2 linked regions of the Dyadobacter chenhuakuii genome follow. The protein of the gene in region 2 interacts with the protein of the main gene of each other region in a pairwise test. Links are inferred from orthologs where the notes say so. Each region holds a gene or a part of one and is shown on either strand. Other genes may lie near its edges.

Evidence for each region. The genes of interacting proteins can lie anywhere in the genome.
Region 1: the proteins of odhB (region 2) and lpdA interact in binary tests that used the Escherichia coli proteins (3 or more experiments, as listed by UniProt). The link is inferred for Dyadobacter chenhuakuii from one-to-one orthologs.

What each region holds. Positions count from the first base shown.
Region 1 is NZ_CP098805.1:4,244,366-4,247,379, reverse strand. The notes cover bases 45-2,981. They hold lpdA (dihydrolipoyl dehydrogenase), read left to right. Parts: upstream 45-782; coding sequence 783-2,180; downstream 2,181-2,981. Other genes in these bases: NFI80_RS17545 (response regulator), read left to right, coding at 2,317-2,981. Also shown: more of NFI80_RS17545, read left to right, coding at 2,982-3,014. UniProt on the Escherichia coli protein: Lipoamide dehydrogenase is a component of the glycine cleavage system as well as of the alpha-ketoacid dehydrogenase complexes.
Region 2 is NZ_CP098805.1:5,934,445-5,937,448, reverse strand. The notes cover bases 10-2,936. They hold odhB (2-oxoglutarate dehydrogenase complex dihydrolipoyllysine-residue succinyltransferase), read right to left. Parts: upstream 2,327-2,936; coding sequence 692-2,326; downstream 10-691. Other genes in these bases: NFI80_RS24890 (2-oxoglutarate dehydrogenase E1 component), read right to left, coding at 2,377-2,936; NFI80_RS24900 (nucleotide pyrophosphohydrolase), read left to right, coding at 267-596; dtd (D-aminoacyl-tRNA deacylase), read left to right, coding at 10-179. Also shown: more of dtd, read left to right, coding at 1-9; more of NFI80_RS24890, read right to left, coding at 2,937-3,004. UniProt on the Escherichia coli protein: E2 component of the 2-oxoglutarate dehydrogenase (OGDH) complex which catalyzes the second step in the conversion of 2-oxoglutarate to succinyl-CoA and CO(2).

The sequences.
Region 1 (3,014 bases), 1.7 Mb from region 2 along the record:
CCAGCCACATCGCCATCCTGCAAATCCACTTCCCGGACCTTGTAACCATTTTTCTCAGCCCACATAATGTACATGCGCATGAGCATGGATGCCCAGTCCTGCGACTCCGTTCCGCCTGCGCCTGCATTGATCTCAATTACAGCCGGCAGTTCGTCGCCTTCTTCCCCCATCATTTTCCGGAATTCTACTTCTTCCAGCTTGTTGGAAAGTTTCAGGCCTTCTTCATCCACTTCTTCCTCTGTTGCTTCGTCGGCTTCATAAAATTCCCAAATTGTGTCCAGATCGTCCCGCAAGCGCGAAAGTTCTTCGTATCCATTGGTCCAGAATTTCAATCCACGGATTTCCCGCATTGTTTTCTCGGCACGTTCTGAATCATTCCAGAACTCCGGTTGAACAGTCTGCTGTTCAAGATCTTCTAGTTGTTTTTTTCGGTTATCGTAGTCAAAGATACCTCCCCAAAGCCTCTACACGGGCCTTCAAGTCTTTCAATTGCTCTGCAGTCATTTGAATTTTTTGAATTTAAGTTTGAAAAAATGTTGCTGTTTGACCTTGTCAGCCTGAGCGGAGCCGAAGGCACGCTACTCCTTGGTAACGCGTCTTCGGCTCCGCTCAGACTGACAGAGGTCCCGCAGGCTCTAAACGTCGCAAAGCTACAACAAATAGCAATAACCCTCAGTTTCACTGCAAATACGAGGCGTTGTAGATGTAGTCTTTCCGGCAAATCGTCTTAACTTTGCAGGAAATTTTTGTCAACCCATTTCGTACAATAAAAATACCGGAAAATGGCTCAAGCATATGATGTGATAGTAATTGGCAGCGGCCCGGGAGGTTATCCCGCAGCCATTCGCGCTTCCCAATTAGGACTTAAAGTAGCAATTGTTGAAAAAGAAAGTTTAGGTGGAATATGCCTTAACTGGGGCTGCATTCCTACCAAAGCACTTCTGAAAAGTGCACAGGTTTTTGAATACATTAAGCATGCAAAAGATTACGGGATCAATGTTGGTGAGTATGCTGCTGATTTCGGTGCAGTGATCCAGCGTAGCCGTGGCGTTGCGGATACCATGAGCAAAGGCGTTTCTTTCTTGATGAAAAAGAACAAGATCGACGTCCTCATGGGAACGGGCAAAGTTAAGGGCCAGAAAACAGTTGCAGTTACAGACAAAGACGGTAAGACAACGGACTACACAGCTGGTAAAGGCGTTATTATCGCCACCGGCGCGCGTGCTCGTGAGTTGCCGAATATCAAGATCGACGGTCAGAAAGTTATCGAATACCGCAAAGCAATGAGCCTTGAAAAACAACCTGCTTCTATGCTGGTAGTTGGATCAGGTGCGATTGGAATGGAATTCGCTTATGTATACGCTTCTATGGGCACGAAAGTGACTGTTGTTGAATTCCTGCCAAACCTGGTTCCGGTTGAGGACGAGGACATATCAAAAGAAATTGCAAAGCAATACAAAAAGCTGGGCATCGAAACTTACGTAAACTCAACGGTTGAGACCGTGGATACTTCCGGAAACGGTTGTAAAGTTTCTGTGAAGACGCCGGACGGACAGAAATCATTTGAAGTAGATATCGTGCTTTCGGCTGCCGGAATCGTTGCTAATCTTGAAAATATTGGTCTGGAAGAAACAGGCATTAAAACGGATAAAGGCAAAATCACTGTAAACGAATGGTATGAAACCAGCGTTCCAGGATTTTATGCGATTGGCGACTGCACGCCTGGCCCTGCTTTGGCACACGTTGCTACGGCTGAGGGAATTATCTGTGCTGAAAAAATCGCAGGACACAAAACGGAAGCATTGGATTACGGAAACATTCCGGGATGTACTTACTGCCAGCCTGAAATTGCGTCTGTTGGATTTACAGAGAAAAAAGCAAAAGAAGCTGGTTACGACATTAAAGTAGGTAAATTCCCATTCAAGGCGTCGGGTAAGGCGGTTGGAGCAGGTGTTACCGACGGTTTTGTAAAAGTGATCTTTGACGCAAAATATGGTGAGTTCCTTGGTGCTCACATGATTGGTGCCAATGTTACGGAAATGATCGCTGAGGTGGTTGTAGCCCGTAAATTGGAAACTACTTCTCATGAGATTATGCGTGCAATCCATCCGCACCCAACAATGTCCGAAGCACTGAAAGGAGCAACGGAAGCGGCTTACGGTGAAGCGATTGATTTGTAACATTAAATAAGTTATTGCTTGAAATAAGGGTATTCATTCATTTGGATGCCCTTATTTTTTGCTATTTATGTAAATTTGGATCATTGTCCGACCGACAGTCTCAACCTTGTTATCAGCGCATTTAAATTGCTCTTTCTTGAATAAATCTACATATACGAACGAGTTCAACGAACTGTGGAAAAAAGAAAGTGAGTTGAAGTCGCGGTGGGGCAACATTATCTTTTGTGTTGCTTATCTGGTTGGTTATCCTGCTACATCCATCCTCTATTTTTTGCGAAAAGATCCTGCGTTTCCGGAGGTTTTGGCGGCAGAACTGGTCCTGAGCGGCGTTATCATCTTTTTGCTCACACTTCATTTTACGGGCAGGCTAAGCGCTCAGAAAGCATCTTTCTATACAAATCTCGCATTGGTGCCGGTGCACGCGTATATCCTGGCCGAAGTGCCGCATGCCTCCTACGACCGTGCCAGCCTGAACATGACGCTTGGCTTAATGTTCTCGTTCTTTGTACTCCGGTGGCCTGTGCAGTACAGCATTATCCTGACCGTGTGTGTTATGACGATCTTCCCACCGGCATTGTATTACCGCCATCCAGGCTATCTGTACAATTTTTTCAGTCAGGGCGGGTTGTTTTTCTTTCTTGGGCAAATGCTGTTTCCCTTCATGATGTATTTTCATGAGAGCCGTAACAAACATGAATTTTTCTATCTTTTTTCGCTTGCCGAGCAAAATGACCTGCTGGAAAAGCAAAAGCAGATTGCGGAAGATGCAACATTGGCCAAGTCGGAGTTCCTGTCCACGATGAGCCATGAGATCCGCACGCCGCTGAATGGCAT
Region 2 (3,004 bases):
CCTTCATCGAAGCAGCCAAGCCCGAAATAGCAACCCCACTTTACGAAGGAATGATCACCTTCCTGGAAAAAGAATTAGAAAAACCCATCCAACGCGGAATCTTCGGTGCCGATATGAAAGTTGCATTGCTCAATGACGGGCCAGTAACCATCATCATAGATTCAAAAAACAGGATTTGAGATAAAAGGCAATCTCCCATCACATCGTCAGAATCAAATATCATATCACTCAAACATTCACTCATTCAAAATTCACTCATTAACCCCATGACCATCCAAGAAGCCCAAGCCCAAGTTGACAACTGGATCAAAACCTATGGCGTCCGTTATTTTTCTGAATTGACTAATATGGCGATCCTGACGGAAGAAGTAGGAGAACTTGCCCGCATTATGGCCAGGACATATGGAGATCAGTCCTTCAAGAAATCGGATTTGGGCAAAGACCTGGGCGATGAAATGGCGGATGTAATGTGGGTGCTGATATGCCTTGCTAATCAAACAGGCATTAACCTGACCGAGGCTTTTGAAAAAAACATGGCGAAGAAAACGGAACGGGATAAGGACCGGCATAAGAATAATGAGAAGTTAATTAACTAAATATGCTTGTAATGTTGATTCTCAATTTCTTCTGAAAACAAAAAGAGAGCCCAGTTGCCCAGGCTCTCTTCGTCATTTATAATGCAATGCTTGAATTACATATCCAGTAATAATCTCATTGGATCTTCCAGAAGCTGCTTCACGCGAACCAGGAAGCTTACAGAATCTTTACCGTCAATGGTGCGGTGGTCATAAGAAAGTGCCACGTACATAATAGGACGGATAACGATCTGACCGTCCACCACAACTGCGCGTTCAACAATGTTGTGCATTCCCAGAATCGCTGATTGCGGTGCATTGATGATCGGTGTTGAAAGCATCGAACCGAATGTTCCTCCGTTGGTGATCGTGAATGTTCCACCGGACATTTCATCCAGTCCAAGTTTTCCATCCCGGGCGCGAACGGCCAAGCGAACGATTTCTTTTTCAACTGCTGCGAATGACAATGTTTCAGCATTGCGGATCACAGGCACAACCAAGCCGCGAGGCGTAGAAACTGCCACCGAAATGTCTGCATAATCATTGTAAACCAGCTCATCGCCGTCCATATAGGCATTAATAACCGGGAAGTCTTTCAACGCAACGGTTACTGCTTTCACAAAGAATGACATAAAGCCTAAACCAACTTCATGCTTCTCTTTGAATTTATCTTTGAATTTCGAACGTACGTCCATAACCGGCTTCATATCCACCTCGTTGAACGTGGTAAGCATGGCCGTTTCATTTTTCACAGCAACCAATCTGCGTGCGATCGTCTTACGCAGTGAAGACATTTTCTCACGACGCTGACCTCTTGCTCCGGCTGGCGCTGCAGCAGGTGCGGCAGGTTTCGGAGCAGCTGATTGTGACGGTGCAGGAGTTTCAGCGGGTTTGCTGCCTGCTTTTAATGCATCGTCTTTCATAATGCGTCCGCCTGATCCTGAACCATTCACGTCTTTCGGATCGATTCCTCTTTCAGCTAAAATTTTCGCAGCAACAGGTGATGCGTGTTTTTCGCTATATGCTTTATCTGATCCGCCTGTCTCCGCGGCTGGTGCAGCGGCTTGTTGAGAAGATCCTGCGGATGCCTGTGCTCCGCCGGCTCCCGGCTCGATGGTGCAGATGATCGCACCAATGGACAATGTTTCACCTTCTTTTCCAACAATCCGCAACGTTCCTGCTGCTTCTGCCGGTAATTCAAATGTTGCTTTATCCGATTCCAGTTCGCATAGGATCTCGTCAACTTCTACGTGATCACCGTCTTTTTTGCTCCATGAAGCAATGGTAACCTCCGTAATAGACTCTCCTACTGCCGGAACTTTCATTTCATATGTTTTACCACCTCCGGCAGGAGCGGCAGCAGCTTGTGCTGGCGCAACAGCGGCGGGTTCACCTGCTTTGTCTTCAATTTTATCGGCAGCCGGTTGCTCAGCAGCGGACGCAGCTGGTGCAGCGGCATTGGCAGCAGGGGCAGCTTCCTGTTTCGGAGCAGTATCTTTCGATGCACCGTTCGCGGCTGAATCGATGGTTGCAATCAGGTCGCCAATGTTCAGCGTATCGCCTTCCTGCGCTTTAATGTGCAGGGTGCCTTCTGCTTCTGCTGTCAGTTCAAATGTCGCTTTATCCGAATCAAGTCCACAAATGACCTCATCCATTTTCACAAAATCGCCATCATTTTTGAACCAATTCCCTATTGTAACCTCTGTAATGGACTCGCCAACGGGCGGTACTTTTATCTCAATTTCAGCCATTTTATGTGCAATCTTGTTATCGAACTAAGTGTCTAAATTTTATAGGAATATCATTCAAAAGCTCTGCTAATAATCTCTGCCTGCTCTTTCGCGTGTATTTTCGAGAAACCGGTCGAAGGAGAAGCGCTTGATTCGCGGGCGATTACCTGCAATGGATTTGCGCCTTTGTACATTCTCAGCATGAATGTCCAGCCACCCATATTGAAAGGTTCTTCCTGCACCCAATATACTTTTGCATTGGTATATTGTGCCAAATGTGCATCAATCTGCGTCTGCGGGAACGGATGCATTTGTTCAAGACGGATAATAGCAACATCGTCGCGCTTGTCTGTCTGCTGTTTTTCGTAAAGCTCATAATAAAGCTTTCCTGTGCACAGCAACACTTTTTTCACCTTTTTCGGATCTGCAAAAGTGTCTCCTATCGTTTCCTGGAACGAGCCGTTGACCAGGCTTTCGATCGGCGAAACGCACAGTGGATGTCTCAGCATCGATTTTGGCGACATTACTACCAAAGGCTTGCGGAACGGGAATTTCAACTGCCTGCGCATCAGGTGGAAGAAGTTTGCAGGCGTTGTTACGTTTGCTACAATCAGGTTGTAATTAGCAGAAAGCTGCAAATAACGCTCCGGCCTTGCATTGGAGTGCTCCGGTCCCTGGCCTTCATATCCATGAGGCAGC